DNA from 4 places in the Streptomyces sp. NPDC104307 genome. Region 1 is predicted to be linked to each of the others. Evidence: riboswitches for the same ligand, from Rfam matches in the RefSeq annotation. Region 1 holds a riboswitch; each other region holds the start of a gene.
What was found. Region 1 has a riboswitch for S-adenosylmethionine ahead of thrC (threonine synthase). Riboswitches for the same ligand answer to the same signal wherever they lie in the genome.
Positions count from the first base shown of each region.

Region 1 (4,192 bases):
CGACAGCACCAGCGCGCAGCCGTGGTCGGAGACGACCGGGACCTCCTTGGCGACCAGGTTCATGCCGTCCCTGATCGGGTTGACGAGCGCCACGTCCGCCAGCCGGTACGCCGCCAGCGAGCGGGCGAAGTCGTCCTTGACGTGGAGCACGACCGGGGTCCAGTCCGCCGTGCCGTGCTTCGCGTTGATCTCGTCCGCGACGCGCCGCACCTCTGCCGTGTACTCCCGGTACACCGCGAGGTCCTGCCGCGAGGGGTAGGCGAACGCGACGTGGACGACCCGGCCGTGCCACTCGGGCCGTTCGTCGAGCAGCGCCCGGTAGGCGAGCATGCCCCGGACGATGTTCTTGGACAGCTCCGTGCGGTCCACCCGCACGATCGTCTTCCGGCCGTCGCCCACCTGTTCGCGCAGCGCCGCCATCCGCTCGTCCACGTCCGGCTCGTGCGCGCGCCGGAGCAGGAAGTCCGCGTCGGCGCCGAGCCCGTGCACGCCGATCCGGGTGCGGCCCGTGCCGCCCAGGATCTCCGTGCAGCAGCCGATGAAGGCGTCCGCCCAGCGGCGGGTCAGGAAGGCCGCCCGGTCGGCGCCGAGGACGCCGTGCAGCACCTGCTCCGCGATGTCGTCGGGCAGCATCCGGAAGTAGTCGACGGGCGCCCACGGGGTGTGCGAGAAGTGGCCGATGCGCAGGTCGGGGCGGAGCTCGCGGAGCATGCCGGGCACCAGCACCAGGTGGTAGTCCTGCACCAGGACCGCCGCGCCCTCGCCCGCCTCCTGGGCGAGCGCCTCGGCGAAGGCCCGGTTGTAGGCCTCGAAGGACGCCCACTGACGGCGGAACTCCGCGTCGAAGACGGGTTCCACGGGGGTCTGGTAGAGCAGGTGGTGGACGAACCAGAGCACCGAGTTCGCGATGCCGTTGTACGCGTCGGCGTGCACGTCCGCGTCGATGTCCAGCATCCGTACGCCCGGCTCTCCGACCCCGCGCCGCACCGCCTCGCGGTCGCCGTCACCGAGCGCGGCGCAGACCCACATCTTGTCGTCCACCGCGCTCAGCCCCGAGACGAGCCCGCCCCCGCCCCGTTTCGCGTCGAGCGAGCCGTCCTCGCCCACTGTGTACGAGACCGGGCCGCGGTTGGACGCGACGAGTACCTGGGCGGCGGGCTGGGGGGCGTGCTCGGAGACCATGCGCGGAATCTAGCCCGATCCCGAACGGTCCAAACGTGCGTGCGGGCCGCGGGGCCCTCTCGGAGGCTGTCGGGTGACCTCCGGCAGGCCTCTCAGGCGGCGCGGCGCGAGACGTACTCCTCGATCTCGCGCATCGGCGGCCGCTCCTCGGTGTCCACCGGGTAGGTGTGCGGCACGAAGCCGTGCTCGCCGCGCTCGAACTGGGTCAGCTCGGGGCGCACCAGATGGCCGCGGGAGAGCCGCAGCGACGCGGTCCGGTAGATGGCCGCCGCCATCCGGCCGAGCGCCCGGCCGTCCTGGTGGCGGTGTTTGCGGACGCCGACGTCGACCTGGGCCAGCGCGTCCAGGCCGACCGTGTGCAGGGCGTCGACGAGCAGCCCCAGCTCCACCCCGTAGCCGACCGGGAACGGCAGCTGTTCGAGCAGTGAGCGGCGTACGGCGTACTCGCCGCCCAGCGGCTGGACGAATCCGGCCAGCTGCGGCCAGTGCAGATTGAGCAGCGGCCGTGCCACCAGTTCGGTGACCCGCCCGCCCTGGCCCGCGGTGTCCCCGAGCGGACGGTCGTACATCGCCTTGACGAACTGCACGGAGGGGTCGGTCAGCAGCGGGCCGACGATGCCGGAGACGAAATCGGCCGAGAAGTCCTTCAGGTCCGCGTCGATGAAGCAGACGATGTCACCGCCGGTCACCAGCAGTGACCGCCACAGCACCTCGCCCTTGCCGGGGACGGCCGGCAGCCGGGGCAGGATCGCGTCCCGGTGGATCACCCGGGCGCCCGCCCGGCGGGCGACCTCCGCGGTGTCGTCGGTGGAGCCGGAGTCGATCACCACGAGTTCGTCGACCAGCCGGACCTTCTCCATGAGCTCGCGCCGGATCGTCCGGACGATGTCCCCGACCGTCGCCGCCTCGTTGAGCGCCGGCAGGACGACACTCACGCTCCCCCGGCGCGGGTCGCCGCTCCGGGCGGCCAGGAGCTGCTCCAGCGGGCGGTCGGCGCACGACCAGGAACGCCTGGTCAGCCAGCGTTCGACCTCTTCCAGCACGGTCGATACTCCCTGTATGTGATCCATCTCGCGGTTCGGACGACTATCTCAACAGTCCGGTGCTTCGGTTACAGTCTGAACAACGCAGATGGCCGTGGCATGCCGGGGTCCATCCGCCGATAAACGCCTGGATCGATGGTCCAGTGCCATAGCGCTCATCCAGAGGGACAGAGGGAACGGCCCGTTGAAGTCCCGGCAACCATCCTGCCGACCGCGAGGTCAGGTGGGGATCGGTGCCAATTCCGTCTTGTGGCGAAATGCGTCACAAGGAAGATGAGGAGAAAGGGCCTCGCCATCATGGCTGTTCAGACTGTTGCAGCAACCACCGAATCTTCCGTGGACCTCGGTCCCGCCGCGGCACTTTCCTGCCGCGAGTGCGGAGAACGATTCCCGCTCGGTCCCCTTTTCGCCTGTGCGACCTGTTTCGGTCCGCTCGAAGTGGCGTACGACCTGCCGACCGGTTCCCCGGACGAGCTGAAGAAGCGCATCGAGGCCGGCCCGGACAACATCTGGCGCTACGCGCCGCTGCTGCCGGTCCCCTCCGACGTCGCGGACAAGCCCAACATCAACCCCGGCTTCACCAAGCTGGTCAAGGCCGACAACCTCGCCCGTGAGCTGGGCGTCACCGGCGGCCTGTACGTCAAGGACGACTCCGGCAACCCGACGCACTCCTTCAAGGACCGCGTCGTCGCGATCGCCGTCGAGGCCGCCCGCGCCTTCGGTTTCACCACGCTCTCCTGCTCCTCGACGGGCAACCTCGCCGGTGCGGTGGGCGCCGCCGCGGCCCGCGCCGGTCTGCGCTCGTGCGTGTTCATCCCGCACGACCTGGAGCAGGGCAAGGTCGTCATGGCCGCGGTGTACGGCGGTGAGCTGGTCGGTATCGAGGGCAATTACGACGACGTCAACCGGTTCTGCTCGGAGCTCATCGGAGACCCGCTCGGGGAGGGCTGGGGCTTCGTCAACGTCAACCTCCGCCCGTACTACGGCGAGGGCTCCAAGACGCTGGCGTACGAGATCTGCGAGCAGCTCGGCTGGCGGCTGCCGGACCAGATCGTCATCCCGATCGCGTCCGGCTCGCAGCTGACGAAGATCGACAAGGGCCTCCAGGAGCTGATCAAGCTCGGGCTGGTCGAGGACAAGCCGTACAAGATCTTCGGCGCCCAGGCCGAGGGCTGCTCGCCGGTCTCCGCCGCCTTCAAGGCCGGTCACGACGTGGTCCGCCCGCAGAAGCCGAACACGATCGCCAAGTCCCTCGCCATCGGCAACCCGGCCGACGGCCCCTACGTCCTGGACATCGCCCGCCGTACGGGTGGCGCGGTGGACGACGTGAACGACGAGCAGGTCGTCGACGCGATCAAGCTCCTGGCGCGCACCGAGGGCATCTTCGCGGAGACCGCGGGCGGTGTGACGGTCGGCGTGACGAAGAAGCTCATCGAGGCCGGTCTGCTCGACCCGACGCTCACCACCGTCGTCCTGAACACCGGTGACGGCCTCAAGACGCTGGACGCGGTGGCCGACACCTCGCAGGCGACGGCGACGATCCGGCCGAGCCTGGACGCCTTCCGCGCCGCCGGTCTCGGCACCGCCGGCTGATCCCACCCAAGACTCCAGGAAGGGCACCCACCATGAGCGTCAAGGTCCGTATCCCCACCATCCTCCGCACCTACACGGGCGGCCAGGCCGAGGTCCCGGCAGAGGGCGCGAACCTCTCCCAGGTCATCGAGTCCCTGGAGAAGGACCACCCGGGCATCGCCGCCCGCGTCCTGGACGACCAGGGCAAGCTCCGCCGCTTCGTCAACGTGTACGTCAATGACGACGACGTGCGCTTCGAAGGCGGCCTGGAAGCGGTCACCCCGGACGGCGCGGGCGTCTCGATCATCCCGGCCGTCGCCGGCGGCTGCTGAGCCCCGGGACCCGGGCGGTCCCACCGCACCGAGTGCACCGAGTGCGCCGAGCCACCTGAATTG
Region 1 covers NZ_JBVJMU010000015.1:191,517-195,708, forward strand. Annotated here, with positions in the region: gene ACZ601_RS30265 (alpha,alpha-trehalose-phosphate synthase (UDP-forming)) at 1-1,182, opposite strand, end outside; gene ACZ601_RS30270 (glucosyl-3-phosphoglycerate synthase) at 1,275-2,225, opposite strand; SAM riboswitch class I at 2,378-2,505, shown strand; gene thrC (threonine synthase) at 2,523-3,818, shown strand; gene ACZ601_RS30280 (MoaD/ThiS family protein) at 3,851-4,129, shown strand.

Region 2 (4,192 bases), on a different contig from region 1:
GTCCAGCAGTTCCCCGGTGAACTTCTCGATGTCGGGCCTGACGGCCTCCAGCCGCCGTGGGGTGAGCGCCTGGGAGGTCTTGGTGCGCAGCCGTCGGTGCTCGGCGCCGTCCACCGTGAACATGGACCGCCCGGCGTCGATCATGCCGATGAGCGGCCACGCGTGCGTCACCTCGCCGCTCTGCCACAGCCCCCAGGCGTCGAGATCCTTCACCAGCCTCGGATCGACCAGGAGTTGACGGGCGTCGGCGTGCCGGGTGATCGTCCAGGCGGGTACGCCGAGCAGCTCGATCCTGGCGAGCCGGCCGGCCTCACGCAGCCTCGCGGTCTCACCGTCCAGGTCCTGGACCATGGGGTCGATGACGACGGTCCCGGCGCCGTCCGGGACGGCAGCGTGCGCGGCGGCGTGAGGGCAGTTCACGAGAGGTCTCCTGTCGTACGAACGGGGGTGAACCGAACGGGCAGCGCGGTGGTACCGCGCAGGAACGCGGAGGGCCGTCGCACCAGGTCCGCGACGGGGACCCGGAGCTCCAGGTCGGGCAGGCGGTCGAGCAGCACCTCGATGCCGGTGCGCGCGATGGTCTCCGCGATCTCCTGGGCGGGGAAGGGGCACCGGTACTCGCCGTGGCTGAAGGCGAGATGCGCGCCGTTGCCGCCCTGGGCGGCAAAACCGCCGCCGGTCAGGCTCTGCCGGATCAGCGGATCGGTGTTGGCGGCGCCGAGCCCGAGCAGCAGCATGTCCCCCGCCCTGATCGGCCGTCCGCCGAGCCGGGTGTCGCGGGCGGCCCAGCGTCCGGCGAGGATCTGCGTCGGCGCGTCCTCCCAGAGCACCTCGTTCATGGCCTCGCCGACGCTGCGCCGGCCGCCCGCCATCGACTGGGCGAACTCGTCCTCCGTGAGCATCAGCCGCAGCGAGTTGCTGATCCAGTCGGCGGTGGTGAGGTGCCCGGCGGCGGTGATGGCCATCAGGTCGAGCATGTACTCCTCGTCGGTGAAGGCCTCGGGGAACGCGAGCATCCGGGAGGTCACGTCGTCGCCGGGGGCGGCACGCTTCGCGGCGACGAGTCGTGTCATGTGTTCCCCGAAACGCAGGTGGGCCTCCTGCGCGCCCGGACCGCCGTCGGCCAGGTCCTTGAGCACTTGGGCGATGGAGCCGCCCTCGTCGTCGGGGAATCCGACCAGCCTCGCGAGGACCAGGACCGGAAGGGGCTCGCAGAAGTCGGCGACGAGGTCGGCGGTGCCCCGGCTGCACACGGCGTCGATCAGCCGGTCGGCCAACTGCTCGCAGTGGCTGCGGATCTCGAACGGGTCGGCCCCTTCGAGGGCGGGTCCGACCATCCGCGCATGCCGCCGGTGCTCGTCGCCCGCGCTGAAGTAGATGGACGGCAGCGGCCGCCCGACCATGGGCAGCAGCGGCCAGTCCTGCGGGATGTGCTCCCACTGGTTCCAGAGGCCGACGTCGCGAGGGAACAGCTCACCGTCACTGGTGACCTGATGGAGTTCCCGGTAGCCGATGACCAGCCAGGCGGGGAACCCGCCCGGCAGCTCGACGGGGACGACCGGCCCGTGGTCCCGCCGCATGGCGCGGTAGACGGCTCGCGGCTCGGTCTGGAACGAGGGCCCGCCGAGGGGCACGGGGCCCGGCCCCGCGTGCGCGGGGCACTCCGGAGGAGGTGGGACGGGCTCGGGCTCTGCGGAGGAAGGGCGCGTCATCGTCCTGACTTCTGTGGCGGAAGCGTCACGCATCACGATCGTGCGGTCAACGCCCGCCCACTATAAGGATTTTATGTGACCCCACAGCGGTCAATGACGATCAAATGTGCACTCAACATGAAGCAACCGGTCGACATCTCACGACAATTGACGACCGAATCCAGGCACCACCTCCAGGCACCGACGCCGAACGGCGACGCGGCTACGAGCGCACGGAACCCGGGTCGCCGCACAGCTCCCCTGCCTCGAAGGCTACGTTGACGAGTCCGGCGACCCGGTCGGCACCGGTCACGAGCTTCAGCGCATGCCACCGGGAGAGCCAGTACACGCGTCCCCGGTGGCCGGCGAGGGTCTCCCGCAGCCCGTCCGGAGCATGCGTCCACACCTGCGGAAGGGCGCCCGCGTAGTCGAACGCGGCCCGCAGACCGACCCAGCCGTCGTCCCGGACATCGTCCGCGGTCAGCAGTATCTCGACGGCCTGACCGGGCTCCTGCCGGCACTTCTTGGCGTGGATCCAGTGCACTTGGTGGCCTGCGGCGTACCGCTCGCAGTCCTCGCTCCGCACGGAGCCGTGCTCGGGGAGATGACGCAGCATGGTGAGTCCCGCCTTCCGGGGATGATGGACCCCGAGCGCTCTGCACCGCGGTCCGCTGTTCCCCGCACCTCGCGCACGGGGCAGGTCGTCACCCGGAGCACCCGCAGCGGAGCGGGGTGCCGTCCAGCAAGCCGGGGCTGCGCACTGGAACTCATGACCCGGCAAAAACCCTAACGCACCGAGCGGGCGCGCCCCGACGCGCGGGACCGCCCGCCCGACGGACGGTCAGGGACGCACAGGAACGGGCCGGACCTGGCCCGTGCGCCCCCGCCTCTCTCCGATGGCGGTCCGGCTTGGATTCAGCCGCCCCGCGCCGCCCGGTCAGCCGGTGACCAGGCCCGGGTCGCTCGTTCCGGCCTCACCCGTCTCGACGTGTCCGGCGAACCGGCGGAGGAACGTGGCGTCCGCGTCCGAGACCACCTCGATGTCGTACCAGCGCTTGCTTCCGCGCAGGTCAACGGTGTGCCGCACGGTCGCGCCGGACCGCACCGCGAAGGTCTGCGCCCCGCCGCCGTAGGCGTCCGCGTTGCGCACGGTCAGCTGGACCGTCTCCGTACCGGCATGGGTGAGCGTCAGGTCGAGAGCTCCGTTCACCGGGTTATGACGCGCCGTCACCTCCGGCCCGGCCGCCTTGCCGGGGCCCCTGAAGGCCCGCAGGAACCCGTTCGGACCGTGCACCGTGAGGTCGGTCACGCCGCTGGAATAGGCCGTGTTCCAGCTGTCGGAGAGCGACTTGCCCGCCTCTGTGGTGTAGGTCCAGGGCCCGTCACCGCGGTTGGCGGACGTCACCAGGAACTGCGCTCCGGCCTCGTCCCCGCCACCGAAGGTGAGCTGGTACTTCCCGGCGCCCGGGTCCGCCGCCCCGTCCACGAGCGGCGCGTACCGCAGTGGCCGGGTGGGCCGCGTGCCGGACTCCTGCTTCGGCACGCTGCCGGAGACCGGCGGCACCGGAACGTAGTCGGGGTGCCGGTCCCCGTCCGGCGGCGCGTATCCGTCCGTGGAGGGCAGCCCGGCGGGCGCGGTCTCCGTCCGGCTGAAGTCGAAGGCCGAGGTGAGGTCGCCGCAGACGGCACGCCGCCAGGGCGAGATGTTGGGCTCGCGCACACCGAAGCGCGCTTCCATGAACCGGATGACGGAGGTGTGGTCGAAGACCTCCGAACACGCGAACCCGCCGGTGCTCCACGGGGACACGACCGTCATGGGCACGCGCTGCCCGAGCCCGTACGGCCCGGCCGCGTACCGGACGTCGCCGGGGAAGTGGTCGGCGGAGGTGTCCACGGTGGACAGTCCCTGCGCCGCGCCGGACGGCACGAACGGCGGCACGACGTGGTCGAAGAAGCCGTCGTTCTCGTCGTAGGTGATGAAGAGGGCGGTCCGGCCCCAGACCTCGGGGTCGGAGGTCAGCGCGTCCAGCACCTGCGAGATGTACCAGGCACCGTAGTTCGCGGGCCAGTTGGGGTGCTCGCTGTAGGCCTCGGGCGAGACGACCCAGGAGATCTTGGGGAGCGTACCGGCCCGGACATCGGCCTTCAGGTCGTCGAGGAGCCCGTCGCCGTTCTTGACGTCGGTCCCGGTGCGCGCCTTCTCGAAGAGGGGATCGCCGGGCTTGGCGTCACGGTAACTGTTGAAATAGAGAAGCGAGTTGTCTCCGTACGTCCCCCGGTAGGCGTCGTCGATCCACCCCCAGGAGCCGGCGGCGTCGAGCCCGTCACCGATGTCCTGGTAGACCTTCCACGACACCCCGGCCTCCTCCAGCCGCTCGGGGTAGGTCTTCCAGCCGTACCCCGCCTCGTCGTTGCCGAGCACGGGACCGCCGCCCGTGCCGTCGTTGCCGGTGTACCCGCTCCACAGGTAGTAGCGGTTCGGGTCGGTCGAGCCGAGGAAC
Region 2 covers NZ_JBVJMU010000001.1:902,167-906,358, forward strand. Annotated here, with positions in the region: gene ACZ601_RS03735 (cytochrome P450 family protein) at 1-420, opposite strand, end outside; gene ACZ601_RS03740 (cytochrome P450) at 417-1,712, opposite strand; gene ACZ601_RS03745 (hypothetical protein) at 1,915-2,307, opposite strand; SAM riboswitch class IV at 2,357-2,466, opposite strand; gene ACZ601_RS03750 (phosphocholine-specific phospholipase C) at 2,629-4,192, opposite strand, start outside.
Region 2: it holds a riboswitch for S-adenosylmethionine, as region 1 does, so the genes downstream of both, ACZ601_RS03745 (hypothetical protein) here and thrC (threonine synthase) in region 1, are expected to answer to the same signal.

Region 3 (4,192 bases), on a different contig from region 1:
TTCCGCTGTTCCGGTCGTCGTCTCCGCGGTCATATCGCTGTCTCCTTCCGGACCCGTGCCCGCAGATCACCCAGTCCGGTCCGCAGCCTCTGCAGCGGCGTGGGCGGCAGGGTGCGCAGCGCGCCCCGCGAGTAGTACCGCTCGACGTAGAACTGGATGACGGACACCACGCTGGTGAGGATCAGGTACCAGGCGGTGGCGACCAGCAGCAGCGGCACGATGTCGCCGGGGTAGGTGCTGCCCATGCTCTGTACGGAGCCGAACAGATCGAGCAGCGAGACGTAGAAGACCAGTGAGGTGCCCTTGATCAGGCCGATCAGCTGGTTGACGTAGTTCGGGGTGATCGAGCGCAGGGCCTGCGGGAAGACGATCTTCGCGAACCGGTACCGCTTCGGGAGGCCGAGGGCGGCTGCCGCCTCGTGCTGGCCCTGGTCGACGGAGAGGATGCCGCCGCGCACCACTTCGGAGGCGTACGCCGCCTCGTTCAGGCTGAGACCGATGACGGCGACGGCCATGTCGGTGGCCAGGCGTGATTCGTCGAAGCTGAAGAACGCCGGGCCGAACGGCACTCCCACGCTCAGCGTCCGGTAGAGCGCGCTGAAGTTGTAGAGGAACAGCAGGATCACGATCAGCGGGACCGACCGGAACAGCCAGGTGTAGACCCAGCTGACCGCGCGCAGCACAGGGCTCGGGGAGAGCCGGGCCAGGGCCAGCAGCACGCCGCCGAGCAGCCCCAGAACGGCGCTGAACAGGGCGACTTCGAGCGTGACGAGCAGGCCGTCGAGGATGGTGGGCCGCAGGAACCAGTACCGGAACCGGTCCCACTGGTAGAAGGGATTGGCCACCAGGCCGTGGACGATCTGGGCGACCAGTACCAGCACGACGACGGTGACGATCCAGCGGCCGGGCCGCAGGAGTGGGCGGACCCGCTGCGGGACCGGCGGCTTCGGCACGACGGGTGGCCCGGGGCGGGGGGCCGCCTCGGCGGGCGGCGCTGACCCTGGGGACACAGCTACGCCGGGGGATTCACTCACGGAGGGCTCCAGCGGATGCGGACGGCCCGGACCACGGACGGCAGCGCCTCACCACGCCGGTCGTCGGGAACGACGCGGCGGGGCGCGGGCAGCACGGCGCGGAGCAGGGGGCCGGGCGGGGAGGGGACGCACCGCGGCAGCGGTGGACGTCAGGGAGTCAGAGGGCCGTCAGCCTTGACGAAGAGCGCGACAAGCGGCGGTACACAGCGCGCTGTTGACACGCTGGAGGTCGACGGAGCGGTCCGCGCAGAGCAGGACGCGGCCTCGGGACCGCCAGGCAGCCATCCCCTCAGCTGCGTGCATCGCTCTCACCGTCACCGATCCGCCCCGCGGGGCCTCGCGCCTGCCGGACACCGTCCGGTCCTCAACTGCGGCACCCCGCGGTGTGCTGGGGCGCCGGCCGGCGGGCCGGGGCGTATCGCCGCTACCCGGAGCCGTTCCGCGCCGCAAGTTATGCATGGGCCGACAGGAATGTCAACGCGGGTGACCAACAGGCGAGATGGCCCCTGTGGCCTCCTTGACGGCGTCACCCGGCGCACCGAAACTGACGTGGACGGTCACGATTGTCAGCGCCCCCGTGCGGGATCCGTCCTGCTCACGGGGTTCATCGGCCCCGGCCCGCTGGCAGGCAACCCTTCCACCGCGACGGGGTGCCCCGGGTGACGACCGGGTCCCGCCGGTGTGGCGGGGCAAGCGTGGCCCCGCGTCTCGCGGGCCCCGGAGTCGGGACGGGTGGGTTTTGTCCAGGAACGGCTTGACGAGGCGCCTGCACATCGATCTGCTGCGTGTCTCCAGCGCCTACTAGCCCGGAATACCGCACGCGCACGGGTCCGTTGTCGCGTATGACGCGCCCACGTCCGCGCTGTCGTGATTCGGACCGGTGCGCGAGCGCAGCCGTTCCACATCCGGCCGCTGGTGCCCACAAGGCGACGGTGGCTTCCTCGTTCCCACAGGGATCTCCACAGGAGAGTCATGCCCGAGACAGCTTCGCGCAGTTCCAGCACAGGCAACTCCCTCACGTGCGGCTCGATCTCATCCGGCCCGAGTCCGTGCGCCACGCACCCCCGTCCCACCATCGCCGTGCCGCCCTCCCGTATCCACAGCCGTATCGGGGTCGGTCTGGCCGGAGGCTTCTATCCCGCTCCGCACCGCTACGAGCTTTTCCTGTCGGCGAGTTGTCCGCGCTCGCTGCGTATCTCGATCACCCTCGGCCTGCTCGGTCTCCGGGACTCGGTCGCCACCACGTTCCTGGGGCACCCGGCCGGGACACCCGAGGCGTACGCCTCGCTGCGCGGCGCGTACGAGGCCACGCTGCACCATTACGACGGGCCGCTGACGGCGCCCGCGCTGTGCGACCGGTGGAGCGGGCGCATCGTCAGCAACCACACGCCCGACATACTCCGCGATCTCGCGGGCCTGCTCTCCGGCCATGACGAGGCCCGCCCCTCTGCGCTGCGTCCTCCGGAGCTCGCCGACGGCATCGAGGCCCTGCGCGAGCTGCTGGACCGGGACGTCACCCCGCACGCGGGGTCCTCCGAGCGGTCGGCGGCCCTGGACCTGCTGGACCGGTCCCTCGACCGGCGGCCCTACGCGCTGGGCGAGGAGCTGACCGCCGGGGATGTGGACCTGTGGGTGGCGCTCGTGCGTCTCGGCCCGGTCGGCGCCCTCGGCGACCGCCCCCGGCTCAAGGAGTACGTACGCCGCCTCTGCGGCCACCCCGCCTTCCCCGGGACACCGCAGATGCCGGGGGCTCCGGACGGGCCGGGCGGGGTGGCCGCCGTTGACTCACTGCCTCAGGCTCCCACGTAGGCCGCGAGGTGCTCGCCGGTGAGGGTGGAGCGGTCCGCGACGAGGTCGTCGGGGGTGCCCTCGAAGACGAGCCTGCCGCCGTCATGACCGGCGCCGGGACCCAGGTCGATGATCCAGTCGGCGTGCGCCATGACCGCCTGGTGGTGCTCGATCACGATGACGGACTTCCCGGAGTCGACCAGCCGGTCGAGCAGGCCGAGCAGCTGCTCGACGTCTGCGAGGTGCAGGCCGGTGGTCGGCTCGTCGAGGACGTAGATCCCGCCCTTCTCGCCCATGTGCGTGGCCAGCTTGAGCCGTTGCCGCTCACCGCCGGACAGGGTGGTGAGCGGCTGGCCCAGGCTGAGGTAGCCGAGTCCGACGTCGGCCAGCCTGCCGAGGACGCGGTGGGCGGCCGGGGTGTGTGCCTCGCCGCTGCCGAAGAACTCCTCGGCCTCGGTCACCGACATCGCCAGCACTTCGCTGATGTCGCGGCCGCCGAGGCGGTATTCGAGCACAGAGGCCAGGAACCGCTTCCCCTCGCACTCCTCGCAGACGGTGGCGACGCCCGCCATCATCGCGAGGTCGGTGTAGACGACCCCGACGCCGTTGCAGCCGGGGCAGGCGCCCTCGGAGTTGGCGCTGAACAGGGCCGGTTTCACGTCGTTGGCCTTGGCGAACGCCTTGCGGATCGGGTCGAGCAGTCCGGTGTACGTCGCGGGGTTGCTCCGTCGCGAGCCGCGGATCGCGCCCTGGTCGATCGACACCACCCCGTCCAGTCCCGAGACCGAGCCGTGGATCAGTGAGCTCTTGCCGGAGCCGGCGACGCCGGTGACCACGGCGAGGACGCCGAGCGGGATGTCGACGTCGACGCCGCGCAGGTTGTTCGCGTCCGCGCCCCGGACCTCCAGCGCGCCGGTGGGCCCCCGCCGGGTGTCCTTGAGGGTGGCCCGGTCGTCGAAGTGACGGCCCGTGACGGTGTCCCCGGCCCGCAGTCCCTCGACGCTGCCCTCGAAGCAGACGGTTCCGCCCGCCGTGCCGGCGCCGGGGCCGAGGTCGACGACATGGTCCGCGATCGTCTCCGGCTTGTGCTCCACGACGAGCACCGTGTTGCCCTTGTCGCGCAGCCGCAGCAGCAGCCTGTTCATCCGCTGGATGTCGTGGGGGTGCAGGCCGGCGGTGGGCTCGTCGAAGACATAGGTGACGTCGGTGAGGGAGGAGCCGAGGTGGCGGATCATCTTGACGCGCTGCGCCTCGCCGCCCGACAGGGTGCCCGTCGGCCGGTCGAGCGCGAGGTAGCCGAGGCCGATCTCCACGAACGAGTCGAGGGTCTGCCGCAACGCGGTGAGCAGCGGTGCGACGGAGGGCTCGTC
Region 3 covers NZ_JBVJMU010000001.1:310,437-314,628, forward strand. Annotated here, with positions in the region: gene ACZ601_RS01145 (amino acid ABC transporter ATP-binding protein) at 1-33, opposite strand, end outside; gene ACZ601_RS01150 (amino acid ABC transporter permease) at 30-1,034, opposite strand; SAM riboswitch class IV at 1,590-1,736, shown strand; gene ACZ601_RS01155 (glutathione S-transferase C-terminal domain-containing protein) at 2,007-2,843, shown strand; gene ACZ601_RS01160 (ATP-binding cassette domain-containing protein) at 2,828-4,192, opposite strand, start outside.
Region 3: it holds a riboswitch for S-adenosylmethionine, as region 1 does, so the genes downstream of both, ACZ601_RS01155 (glutathione S-transferase C-terminal domain-containing protein) here and thrC (threonine synthase) in region 1, are expected to answer to the same signal.

Region 4 (4,192 bases), on a different contig from region 1:
TAGAGTGAAGTCTCCAGCCACGGCCACCGAGGGAGAAAGCCAGCCGTGATCACCGCGATCGTGCTCATCAAAACCAGCGTGGACCGGATCCCCGAGATCGCCGAGGCCGTCGCGGCACTGGACAGCGTCAGCGAGGTCTTCTCGGTCACCGGTACCTACGACCTGATCGCCATGGTCCGGGTGGCCAAGCACGACGATCTCGCCGACGTCATCCCCGGCCGGATCAGCAAGATCCCCGGCGTCGAGGCGACCGACACCCATGTGGCGTTCCGTACGTACTCGCAGCACGACCTGGAGGCGGCCTTCGCCATCGGCCTGGACGGCTGACTACGCAAACGCGTTCGGCCGGGTACGGAAGACATTCCGTACCCGGCCGAACGCGTTGGGGCTCAGTGCTGGGCGGTGCCCCGGTCCGGGACGCAGCGGCCGTCCTCGGTGCGGTACTTCCACTGGGCGCCCTCGCTCACCAGCTCCTTGACCGCCCGCACGAAGCGCTCGATGTGCTCGTCCGGCGTACCGGCACCGAAGCTGACCCGGATCGCGTTGAGCGACTTCTCGCCCGGCTCCGCCTCCGGCGCGCCGCACTCGCCGACGTCCTGCGGGTCGCTGCCGAGCAGGGTGCGCACCAGCGGGTGGGCGCAGAACAGTCCGTCGCGCACCCCGATGCCGTACTCGGCGGAGAGCGCGGCGGCGAAGTGCGAGCTGTTCCAGCCCTCCACCACGAACGAGATGACGCCGACACGCGGGGCGTCGTCACCGAAGAGCGAGAGCACCTTGACCTCGGGGACCTCCGCCAGCCCGGCCCGGACCTCGGAGACGAGCTGCTGCTCGCGGGCGACCAGGCTGTCGAACCCGGCCTCGGTGAGCGCCTTGCAGGCGGCGGCGATGGAGTAGACGCCGATGACGTTGGGCGAGCCGGCCTCGTGGCGGGCGGCGGTGGTGTGCCACTCGACGTCCACCCCGCCGTCGGTGCGCCGGGCGACCTTGCGGGAGGCGCCGCCGCCGGCCAGGTAGGGCTCGGCGTCGCGCAGCCAGTCGGAGCGGCCGGCCAGCACGCCGGAGCCGAAGGGCGCGTACAGCTTGTGGCCGGAGAAGGCGACCCAGTCGACGTCCAGTTCGCTGATGTCGACGGGGTGGTGCGGGGCGAGCTGGGCGGCGTCGAGCACGATGCGGGCGCCGTGGGCGTGCGCGGCGGCGGCGAGCTCCTTGACCGGCCACAGCTCGCCGGTGACGTTGGAGGCGCCGGTGACGCAGACCAGCGCGGGACCGTAGGGATCGCGGTCCGCGAGGGCGCGTTCCAGGGTGGCGACGGCCTGGGCGGGGGTGCGCGGGGCGTTCAGGTAGGTCACCCGGGCATCGCGCCAGGGCAGCAGGGACGCGTGGTGCTCGGTCTCGAAGACGAACACCTGGCAGTCGGCGGGCACCGCGGCGGCCAGCAGGTTGAGCGAGTCGGTGGTGGACCGAGTGAAGATCACCTGGTCTCCCTCACGGCAGCCGAGGAACTCCGCGACGGTCACCCGGCTGGACTCGAAGAGGTCCGTGGAGAGCTGCGAGAGGTAGCCCGCACCGCGGTGGACGCTGCCGTAGTACGGCGCGTACGCGGCGACGTCGTCCCACACCCGCTGGAGAGCCGGGGCGCTGGCGGCGTAGTCGAGCGCGGCGTACGTGACCTCACCGCCGGTCACCAGCGGAACCGTCACATCCTTGCCCAGAACGGGCAGCGGGGCACAAATGGACTGGTCGGCGGCAGCGGTGAAGACAGACATGACGAACTCCCGTAACAGGCAGGCGAAATCCGCGTGCCTGCGGATACGCGGCAGCACGGAGGAAGAGGAAAGGGTGTGCGGAGGAGGGCCGAAAAGCCCTATCGCATTCGCTTGCTCACAGAGGCTCCCTGAGGACCAGGACCCCACGGGTGGACATCTCACGATGTCGAGGGGTCCGCGCTTGCCGCAGACCTCGCTGCCTACGGCCTGGTCTTCACCCGGGGCACCCCGCCACGGACGGAGGGTTGCCGGACAGCGGGCCGGGGCCGTAGTCGCTGTCACTCATGACCTGCCCAGCATCTTGCCATACGCGCGGGAACGCGCAAGGCGCGGTCCATGATCTGGACCGCGCCCCGCTTCGCTGCCCGGTGCCTCAGGCGTTGCTGGCCTTGACCCATCTCTCCAGCGCGCGCCCGGCGGACCCGGAGTCGATGGACTCGGCGGCCTTCGCCATACCGGCGGTGAGCTGCTCCTCAAGGGTGCCCTCCGCCGGGTCCAGCGCGACCAGCGCCGCCGCCGCGTTGAGCAGCACGGCGTCCCGTACGGGCCCCGTCTCACCGGCCAGCAGCCGGCGGGCCACCTCGGCGTTGTACGAGGCGTCCGCGCCGCGCAGCGCCTCGACCGGCACCAGGTCCAGGCCGACGTCGCGCGGGTCGAAGGCCTGCTCGCGCACGACGCCGTCGCGGGCCGTCCAGACCCGGGAGGTCGCGGTGGTGGTCAGCTCGTCCAGGCCGTCGTCGCCGCGGAAGACCAGCGCGGAGTTGCCGCGCTCCGCGAGGACGCCCGCGACGATGGGCGCCATCCGCAGGTCGGCGACGCCGATGGCCTGGGAGCGCACCTGGGCCGGGTTGGTGAGCGGGCCCAGGATGTTGAAGGTGGTCGGCGCGCCGAGCTCCGCCCGCGCCTTCGCCGCGTACCGCAGGGCGGGGTGGAACTTCACCGCGAAGCAGAAGGTGATGCCCGCCTCCTCCGCCACCTCGACGACGCGCTGCGGGGGCAGATCCAGGTTGACCCCGAGCTTGCCCAGTACGTCGGAGGAGCCGCTGGCCGAGGAGGAGGCGCGGTTGCCGTGCTTGACGACCTTGGCGCCCGCCCCGGCCAGGACGATCGCGGACATGGTGGAGATGTTGACCGTCTTGGCCATGTCGCCGCCGGTGCCGACGATGTCGACCGTGCGGCCGGGCACGTGGATCGTGGTGGCGTGCCCGTACATCGCACGGACCAGACCTGTGACCTCCCTGACGGTCTCGCCCTTGGCACGCAGGGCCACCGCGAAGCCGGCGATCTGCACGTCGGTCGCCTCGCCGCTCATGATGCGGTCCATCGCCCACGCGGTGTCGTCCGCGCTCAGGTCCTCGCCGCGCATCAGCGGGGTCAGCACGCCGGGCCAGGTACGAGCCGCCACGCTGTCGCCGCCGACCGGGGTCACAACGTTCATGGTCCGCTCCTGGGGTCCACAGCCGATAAAGGGGATGCGTCCACCCTATCGAGCGCCGAGGACAGCGAAGAGCCCCGTCCATCGTATGGATGGGCGGGGCTCCTGCTGTGGCGATCAGTTCAGGTGATCAGTGGTGGCCGTGGCCCTCGGTGATCTCCTTGTACTCCTCGGGGGACGCCTTGGCGATCTGGCTGTTCTCGCCGTAGAAGCTCTTGCTGAGCTTGGCCCGCGTCTTCTCGATGGGCGACACCTTGCGCTTGACGCCGTTCTCGTCGACCAGCGGGCCGAGTTCGACCGGCGCGTACTGCTCGTGCGCGGTGAGGGTGTGCAGCTGACCCGGCGACAGCGGCTCGTGGACCTCGACGAACTCACCGTGCGGCAGGCGCTTGATGAGCCCGGACTCGCGCCCGTGCAGCACCTTCTCCTTGTCCCGGCGCTGGAGGCCGAGGCAGATCCGCTTGGTGGCGATGAACGCGAGGACCGGTCCGACGAAGAAGAAGATCCGGACGAACCACGAGATGGAGTTCAGCGACAGGTGGAAGTGCGTCGCCCAGAGGTCGTTACCGCCGCCCACCAGGCCGATGAAGTACACCGTGATCCACGCGACGCCGAAGGCCGTACGGGTCGGGGCGTTGCGCGGGCGGTCCAGGATGTGGTGCTCGCGCTTGTCCCCGGTGACCCAGGACTCGATGAACGGGTACATCGCGATCGCGCCGAGGATGAGCCCGAAGAGCACCAGTGGGATGAGCACGCCCAGGACGAGCGTATGACCCCAGAGGTTGATCTCCCAGCCGGGCATCACTCGGACCAGACCCTCGGCGAAGCCCATGTACCAGTCGGGCTGGGCGCCGGTGGACACCTGGTCCGGGCGGTACGGGCCGATGGCCCAGATCGGGTTGATCGAGGCGATGCCCGCGATGACGGCGATGACACCGAAGACCAGGAAGAAGAAGCCTCCGGCCTTCGCCATGTACACCGGCAGCAGGGG
Region 4 covers NZ_JBVJMU010000003.1:321,035-325,226, reverse strand. Annotated here, with positions in the region: gene ACZ601_RS11520 (rhomboid family intramembrane serine protease) at 1-49, shown strand, start outside; gene ACZ601_RS11515 (Lrp/AsnC family transcriptional regulator) at 46-327, shown strand; gene ACZ601_RS11510 (aminotransferase class V-fold PLP-dependent enzyme) at 390-1,766, opposite strand; SAM riboswitch class IV at 1,939-2,056, opposite strand; gene trpD (anthranilate phosphoribosyltransferase) at 2,140-3,204, opposite strand; gene qcrB (cytochrome bc1 complex cytochrome b subunit) at 3,332-4,192, opposite strand, start outside.
Region 4: it holds a riboswitch for S-adenosylmethionine, as region 1 does, so the genes downstream of both, ACZ601_RS11510 (aminotransferase class V-fold PLP-dependent enzyme) here and thrC (threonine synthase) in region 1, are expected to answer to the same signal.